DNA from 2 places in the Rhodoferax sp. WC2427 genome. Region 2 is predicted to be linked to the other one. Evidence: predicted binding sites of a transcription regulator. Region 2 holds the regulator's gene; the other holds the start of a gene.
What was found. Region 2 encodes NrdR, which represses ribonucleotide reductase genes. Its sites were predicted from a motif close to CACNANATNTNGTG; they were not measured.
Positions count from the first base shown of each region.

Region 1: AB3G31_RS02875 (ribonucleoside-diphosphate reductase subunit alpha) is a predicted target of NrdR. The motif match lies at 1,907-1,920, and genes of this name have one in related genera.

Region 1 is NZ_CP162006.1:602,191-606,605, reverse strand. It holds gene AB3G31_RS02885 (sigma-54-dependent transcriptional regulator) at 1-1,079, shown strand, start outside; gene ampD (1,6-anhydro-N-acetylmuramyl-L-alanine amidase AmpD) at 1,060-1,671, shown strand; gene AB3G31_RS02875 (ribonucleoside-diphosphate reductase subunit alpha) at 2,048-4,415, shown strand, end outside.
Region 2 is NZ_CP162006.1:3,509,070-3,513,484, forward strand. It holds gene AB3G31_RS16430 (transglycosylase SLT domain-containing protein) at 1-812, shown strand, start outside; ZMP/ZTP riboswitch at 835-997, shown strand; gene glyA (serine hydroxymethyltransferase) at 1,045-2,289, shown strand; gene nrdR (transcriptional regulator NrdR) at 2,309-2,752, shown strand; gene AB3G31_RS16445 (GspH/FimT family pseudopilin) at 2,848-3,474, shown strand; gene pilV (type IV pilus modification protein PilV) at 3,487-4,266, shown strand; gene AB3G31_RS16455 (PilW family protein) at 4,263-4,415, shown strand, end outside.

The DNA of each region.
Region 1 (4,415 bases), 1.9 Mb from region 2:
TCCAGGACACCAGCCAGTCCGCACGCGCCGCAACTACTAACGAAAAAGCCTCCTTGCGCTTATCTGGTGGGCAGGGAGCGCTACAAAAATTGGTAGGAAGCTCGGAGGCCATGCAAGGCGTCAAGCAGCGCATCGTGAAAGTGGCGCGCAGCATGGCACCGGTGCTGGTGCGCGGCGAATCGGGCACCGGCAAGGAATTGGTGGCCCAGGCCCTGCACGCCAACAGCCACCGCGCCGCCGGGCCGCTGGTGGCGGTGAACTGCAGCGCCATCCCCGAGAACCTGCTGGAGGCGGAGTTCTTTGGGGCCAAGAAGGGCTCGTACACCGGCGCACTGCAAGACCGGCAGGGCTACTTCCAGGCGGCCCGCGACGGCACGCTGTTTCTGGACGAGATTGGCGACCTGCCGCTGGCCATGCAGTCCAAGCTGCTGCGCGCCATCCAGGAGCGCAGTGTGCGCCCGCTGGGCTCCACCCAGGAGGACGCGGTGGACGTGCGCATCGTCAGCGCCACCCACAAGGACCTGGCCGCCGATGTGAAGGCCGGCCGCTTCCGGCAAGACCTGTACTACCGGCTGAATGTGATTGAAATCGCCGTGCCCCCGCTGCGTGAGCGCCGGGGCGATCTGCCCGCGCTGTGCGAGGCACTGCTGGCCCGCATCGCCCTGGAGTCCGGCATGCCGGTGCCGCTGCTGTCACCCGAACTGCTGGCGCAACTGGCCAGCCATCCGCTGAGCGGCAATGTGCGCGAGCTGGAAAACCTGCTGCACCGCGCCGTGGCCATGGGTGACGGCGATGCCTTACACGTCGATTTCAATGCCGACTTTGATGCCACCGAGCCCACACCGCTGGCGCAGAGCAGCCTGCTGGCGGCTGCCGCGCCCTGCGCCGAGATCCCCAGCGACCTGCAGGCCTTTCTGGACCAGCAGGAGCGCGAGATTCTGGTCAAGGTGCTGCTGGACACCGGCTTCAACCGCACCGCCACGGCCCAACGCCTGGGCCTGAGCCTGCGCCAGATCCGCTACCGCATTGAGCGCCTGAACATCGCCACCCCGCAAGACAATGAACCCCAAGACCTCTGAGACACCGCGCACACCGCAAGCCCCGCTGTGGCGCAATGGCTGGTATCGGTTTGCGCACCCACAGCCGTCGCCCAACTTCGGCCTCCGGCCCACTGGTGCGCGCACCGACCTGGTGGTGGTGCATTCCATCAGCCTGCCGCCGGGCCAATACGGCGGTGACCAGGTGCAGGCCCTGTTTGGCAACACCCTGGACTGGAGCGCCCACCCGTACTTTGAAAGCATCCGCGGCCTGCAAGTATCGGCCCACTTCTATATCCGCCGCCAGGGCGAGCTGTGGCAGTTCGTCAGTGCCGACGACCGGGCCTGGCATGCCGGTGCCTCGCAGTACCGGGGCCGCAGCAACTGCAACGACGACTCCATCGGCATCGAACTCGAAGGCCTGGAGGGCCAGCCCTTTGAACCGGAACAGTACGACACCCTGGTCAGCCTGCTGGCCGCGCTGGTGCCCGCCTACCCCATCCGCCATGTGGCAGGCCACGAGCACATCGCGCCGGGCCGCAAGCACGATCCAGGGGCCGGATTCAGCTGGCAGACCGTGCAGCGCGGCACTGGCTGGGACGCGCGTTGCTTTCCACCGGAAGTCCAAAAATAAAAATGTAACAATGCAGGCCCTTTGGCGCAGCCCCCGCAACGCAAAAGCCAGGCATTACGCCGTTTTGCAGGGCAAATGCCCCGCCAAGCCGCTTGTTTACTGGGTGCGCATACCGCCTGCCTGATGGGACAACGCTTACCGGGCGATTGCCATCGCCTGGTCTGCAAAGCCCCCCGGCCACAGTCGCCATCCAGGCCGAGATACACTAGCGGTAGTGGCTTGAATTGAGTTCAGACCCTATATATAGTGTCTGACTTGCATTGCAAAGTCCCCCCATTCCATGGCATCGAGGGGTTCTTTCTTGCTTTTTGCAGAGATCCCTCGCCAGTTTCAGCCCGCCCATTTCACTCCTACCGTCAGCCCCCCCAAGGAAACCATGCAACCTGCATTGAACACCCCCTCCGCCGTCCCGCCGCTGCAACCGACCCTGCGCCCTGGCGACCGCAGTGACACCAGCGCCCCCGAAATGCTGGCGCACTACCAGATCATTCGCCGCAACGGCGCCGTGGTGCCGTTCGAGCCGGGCAAAATTGCCATCGCCATGATGAAAGCCTTCCTGGCCGTGCATGGCACGCAGGGCGCGGCTTCGGCCAGCGTGCGCGAAGTGGTGGATACGCTGACGCAAGGCGTGGTGCGCGCGCTGGTGCGCTCGCGTCCCGGTGGCGGCACCTTCCACATCGAAGACGTGCAAGACAATGTCGAACTGGGCCTGATGCGTGGTGGCCACCATGAAATCGCCCGCGCCTATGTGCTGTACCGTGAGCGCCACACGCAAGAGCGCGCCAAGCAGGTCGCCGAGCAGACCCCTGCCGCCCCCGTGCTGCACGTGCTGGATGACGGCCAACGTGTAGCCCTGGACACCGCCCGCCTGCAACAGCTGATCGAACAGGCCTGCGCCGGTCTGGGCAGCGAAGTCACCGCTGCGCCCATCGTGGCCGAGACCATGCGCAACCTGTACGACGGCGTGCCCATGGAAGAGGTCTACAAGGCCGCCATCCTGGCCGCCCGCACCCTGATCGAAACCGATCCCGACTACACCTACGCCACCGCCCGCCTGCTGCTGCACACCATCGCCAAAGAGGTGCTGGGTGCCGACCTGACGCAGGCCGAACTGGCCGCGAAGTATGTGGACTACTTCCCCCAGTACATCCAGAAGGGTGTGGACAACGAGCTGCTGGATGCCGCCCTGCTGACCTACGACCTGCCCCAGTTGGCTGCCGCCCTGAAGCCCCAGCGCGACCTGCAGTTTGACTACCTCGGCCTGCAAACCCTGTACGACCGCTACTTCCTGCACGTGCGCAAGACCCGCATCGAGCTGCCCCAGGCCTTCTTCATGCGCGTGGCCATGGGCCTGGCGCTCAATGAGACGAACCGCGAAGCCCGCGCCATCGAGTTCTACGAAGTGATGTCGTCGTTCGACTTCATGTCCAGCACGCCCACGCTGTTCAATAGCGGCACGCTGCGGCCCCAGCTCTCCAGCTGCTACCTGACCACTGTGCCCGACGACCTGGACGGCATCTACGAATCCATCAAGGAAAACGCGCTGCTGTCGAAGTTTGCCGGCGGCCTGGGCAACGACTGGACCCGTGTGCGCGCCCTGGGCAGCCACATCAAGGGCACCAACGGCGAATCCCAAGGCGTGGTGCCGTTCCTGAAGGTCGTCAACGACACCGCCGTGGCCGTGAACCAGGGCGGCAAGCGCAAGGGTGCAGTCTGCACCTACCTGGAAACCTGGCACCTGGACATCGAAGAGTTCCTGGAGCTGCGCAAGAACACCGGCGACGACCGCCGCCGCACCCACGACATGAACACCGCCAACTGGGTGCCCGACCTGTTCATGCGTCGCGTCATGGAAGGCGGTAGCTGGACCCTGTTCTCGCCTAACAACGTGCCCGACCTGCACGACAAGTTCGGTGCCGAATTCGAAGCCGCCTACGTGACCTACGAAGCCCGTGCCCAGCGCGGTGAAATCAAGCCTTCGCGCACCCTGCCCGCCAGCGACCTGTGGCGCAAGATGCTGACCATGCTGTTCGAAACCGGCCACCCCTGGATCACATTCAAGGATGCCTGCAACGTGCGCAGCCCCCAACAGCACGTGGGTGTGGTGCACTCCAGCAACCTGTGCACGGAAATCACGCTGAACACCAGCGACACCGAAACGGCCGTCTGCAACCTGGGCTCGGTCAACTTGCTGCAACACATTGCCAATGGCGCGCTCGACCATGCCAAGCTGCAAAAGACCATCACCACGGCCATGCGCATGCTGGACAACGTGATCGACATCAACTACTACGCCGTCACCAAGGCCCGCACCTCCAATATGCTGCACCGCCCGGTTGGCCTGGGTTTGATGGGCTTCCAGGACAGCCTGTACGCGCTGCGTATCGCCTACGCCAGCGAGGCCGCCGTGGCCTTTGCCGACACCTCGATGGAAGCCATCTGCTACTACGCCTACTGGGCCTCCAGCGAGTTGGCCAAAGAACGCGGCCAGTACTCCAGCTACAAGGGTTCGCTGTGGGACCAGGGCATCCTGCCGCTGGACACCCTGGACCTGCTGTCGCAGGCCCGTGGTGGCTATGTGGATGTGGACCGCTCGTCCACCCTGGACTGGGGCAGCCTGCGCCAGAAAATCCAGGCGGACGGCATGCGCAACTCCAACTGCGTGGCCATTGCCCCCACCGCCACCATTTCCAACATCATTGGCGTGGATGCGTCGATCGAACCCTGCTTCGGCAACCTGTCGG
Region 2 (4,415 bases):
GCCAGGGGCTGCGAACTTTCGCAGCCGATATTGCCCAAGGCTTCTTTGAGATTACCCATAACGGATTCGCCCTGCTGGGCTTGGTCGTTGCTTTTTCGGTCGTGACCATGACTGCCCGGCCTGACCTGCGCCAGATTGCAGAAGTTCAACTGATGGGCTGGCTACAAGAACGCCAGGTGGTGCCAGGCACCGACACGGAGTTGGTTGCTGAGGCCGATACCGACGCGGTAGACCGTGCTACCGCCAGCAATCCCCAAGACTTGCCCAAGCAGCAGGCGGCCGTGGCCTATTGGTTGAGCAAAAAATACCATGTGGCGGCCGAACCCGTGAGCGCCCTGGTGGCTGAGGCATATGACCTTGGCAAACGCGTCAAACTTGACCCAACGTTGATCTTGGCAGTGATGGCTATTGAGTCAGGTTTTAACCCATTCGCCCAAAGCCCCGTTGGTGCCCAGGGACTGATGCAGGTAATGACCCGCGTGCACACCGAAAAATACGATGTATTCGGCGGAAAGCTGGCGGCGTTTGACCCTCTGACCAATTTACGCGTGGGTGTAAAGGTGTTGCAGGAGTGCATCGCCCGTGCCGGGTCGGTAGAAGGCGGGCTGCGGAACTACGTGGGAGCGGCCAACATCCAGGACGACGGCGGCTACGCTGGCAAAGTTATGGCCGAACACAACCGCCTGCAGCAGGTTGCCGCGGGCCGCGCCACGTCTACCGCCACCCCGCGGTCCATGCCGGTATCAGCGCCGGTGCTGAAAACCCAGGTGCCGACGGATGAAGACAAAGTCGCCTTGCTCGTCAAATACTAAACCGCCAAGCCTCCGTTACACTAGCGCCGTACGCAACTGGCGATAGGCGTGACCCCCTGGGGTGCTCACGCTGACGTGGACTACCGCTGCGGCCTTTTTCACAGGGCTCGTCGGGCAACCACTGGGAAGCGTACCGCCAGGATCTCCAGATCCTTGGTGTTCAGCCGTTCGCCTGGGCAGCACTTGCTTCATCGCAAGGACCACGTATTGACTACCAGGTTAAAGGACTGCCATGTACGACCGTACGATTCTCGTAGAGCAAACCGATCCCGAGTTGTTTGCAGCCATCCAGGCCGAAAACGCCCGCCAGGAACACCACATTGAGCTGATCGCCAGCGAAAACTACGCCTCTCCCGCCGTGATGGCCGCTCAAGGTTCGCAGCTCACCAACAAATACGCCGAAGGCTACCCCGGTCGCCGCTACTACGGCGGCTGCGAATACGTCGACGTGGCAGAGCAACTGGCGATTGACCGCGTCAAGCAAATCTTCGGAGCCGAAGCCGCCAACGTACAACCGCACTGTGGCGCATCGGCCAACGAAGCGGTTTTCCTGGCGTTCCTGAAGCCTGGCGATACCATCATGGGCATGAGCCTGGCCGAAGGCGGCCACCTCACCCACGGCATGGCACTGAACATGAGTGGCAAGTGGTTCAATGTGGTCAGCTACGGCCTTGATGCCAACGAAGCCATTGACTACGATGCGATGGAGCGCAAGGCCCACGAATCCAAGCCTAAACTCATCATTGCGGGTGCCAGTGCTTATTCTTTGGCTATTGATTTTGAGCGTTTCGCCAAAGTCGCCAAAGACGTGGGGGCCATTTTCATGGTAGACATGGCCCATTACGCTGGATTGATTGCTGCAGGCATATACCCTAACCCTGTTCCTCATGCCGACATCGTCACATCGACCACCCACAAGAGTCTGCGCGGCCCACGTGGCGGCATCATCCTGATGAAGTCGCAGTTTGAAAAAGCCATCAACAGCGCCATCTTCCCCGGCCTGCAAGGCGGCCCATTGATGCATGTCATTGCGGCCAAGGCGGTTGCATTCAAGGAAGCCCTTGCCCCGGAATTCAAAATTTACCAGCAACAGGTTTTGAAGAACGCCCAGATCGTCGCTGAAACCCTGACCCAGCGCGGTCTGCGCATCGTCAGCGGCGGAACCCAAAGCCACGTGATGTTGGTGGATTTGCGCGCCAAAGGTATCACCGGCAAAGAGGCTGAAGCCGTGTTGGGCAGCGCCCATATGACCATCAACAAGAATGCGATCCCTAACGACCCCGAAAAGCCCATGGTCACCAGCGGCGTGCGCATAGGCACCCCGGCCATGACCACGCGCGGCTTCCAAGACGAAGAAGCCCGCGCCACAGCCCATCTGGTTGCTGACGTGCTGGACAATCCACGTGATGCAGCCAACCTGGATATCGTGCGCGCCAAGGTCGCTGCATTGACCAGTCGCTTCCCCGTCTACCGGTAAGCACGGAAACACAGCCCCCATGAAGTGCCCCTTTTGCGGCCATGGTGAGACCCAAGTGGTCGAAACCCGCGAATCCGACGACGGCGACCTGGTACGCCGTCGGCGTCGCTGTGGGGGCTGTGAGCAACGTTTCACCACCTACGAACGTGCCGAGGTGGCAATGCCCACAGTGGTCAAGAAAGATGGTAGCCGCACCGATTTCGACCGCAAAAAGCTGCACGCATCCATGCGCTTGGCGCTGCGCAAGCGCCCGGTCGGCATAGAGCAAGTCGATGCCGCAATGGACCGTATCGAGCGCACCCTGCTGTCCAGCGGTGCCAAGGAAATGGCCACGTCCAAACTCGGCGAGTTGGTAATGCGCGAACTTAAAGCCCTCGACAAGGTAGCCTACGTGCGCTTCGCCTCGGTGTACCGCAGTTTCGAAGATGTGGATGAGTTCAGCCGACTTATCAAAGACATCTGATAAAAGTGGAAAAGGCCGTTTAAATACTACCAACGGTCAATTTGCCAAGACAGACGGCTTTCCACCGAACCAGGGTTGACGGCACAATCCCGCTCATGTTTGTCAACTCACCCTTTGTACGCCAGCCCCGCCTACGTGGCTTCACGCTCATAGAGTTGTTGGTCGCTATGGCCATACTGGGAGTTTTGGCAGCATTAGCAGCGCCTTCGTTGCGTACCTTCATCGTTCGAAATACTTTTTCAACCATTGGCAACGAATTCAGTTCCAGTGTTTTGCGAGCACGTAACGAGGCGGTTAGCAAAAATATGTGCGTCACTATGTGTATGAGTACCACAGTGGACACGACGACTGGCAATGGCCCTACGTGCGTTACCAGTGGACAAGACTGGCAAGTGGGCTGGATTGTTTTTTTAAATCCTGAATGCAACGCCAGTATAGACCGACCCCGCGAAACGAATGCTGCAGGAAACCTGGTAAATGCGCCCGAGAACATGCTTCTCGTTCGACGCCAGGGAAAGACTGACTACAGTCTGATGTCCCAAAGCAGTACCCAGAAAATCCTTTTCAACCCCCGAGGCAACGCAACATTAAGTGCTGCAGGCAGATTCGATCTGACTTACACCGACAACACGCTGTCCAACGCCTATGCTTCCAGCATCTGTCTGGACAAGATGGGGCGCACTCGGCCAGTACCGGCTGCAGCCACGTGCAACACCTACTAACAGGCGAATACCGTGCAGACTCAATGGCCCATTTCGACCCCATACCTCAACCAGGCCAGAGGCGTCACACTGATCGAGGTGCTGATTGCCATCGTGATTTTGTCCATAGGCCTGCTTGGCATTGCTGGTCTGCAAGTAGCCACGGCCAAATTCAAACTTGGCAGCCAGACCCGGGCCATCACTGCATCGCTATATGCTGAATACACAGATATGGCGCGCCTCAACCCCGATATGCTGGGAAAAAATTGGATAGACGGCGGGTCGAACAAAGCCATTCCTACCCATACGGGTTACAGCTCGCTTTACGCATTTCCAGCTTACACAGACACGACCACCTATGCCCAAAACCCGGATGCCGTTGGCATCAGCTATCCCAGTGGCAGTAAATGGGCGACCCAACAGGCCATAACCGATGCAAGCCTAGCAAGCCAAATATCCACAGCCTACTGCGAAAGCGGAAGCAACATATGCGCACCAGACGCGCGCGCGGTCTATGAGATGCTGACCTGGCGCCAGCGGGTGCGCAATAGCCTGCCACAGGGCGCGGTTTTTGTAACGGGAGACCGCAGCACCGGCATCGTCGTCACGTTGATGTGGATGGACAAGGACAACACCGACAAAACAGCTTCTACCAACGACGGCACCAGCGCCACCCAGTCCAGTTTAGTGACAGCCACGCAATGCAGCACACTCGCCAGCACAACTATCGGCCTGGCCCGACAAACCTGTTGTCCCGATGCCGCAGAAGTACCTGCAGGCGTACGTTGTAGCCGTTTTTCATTCTCGCCATGACTTCATCATCTATCCACTTCGTCCGCCAGCGTGGGGTTTCGCTGGTAGAACTGATGGTGACGATTGCTATCACCCTGTTCTTGATAGCCGCTGCTGCCTATGTCTACCTGGGAACCCGCGAAACACAGCGGGCCATCGATCGCAACGGC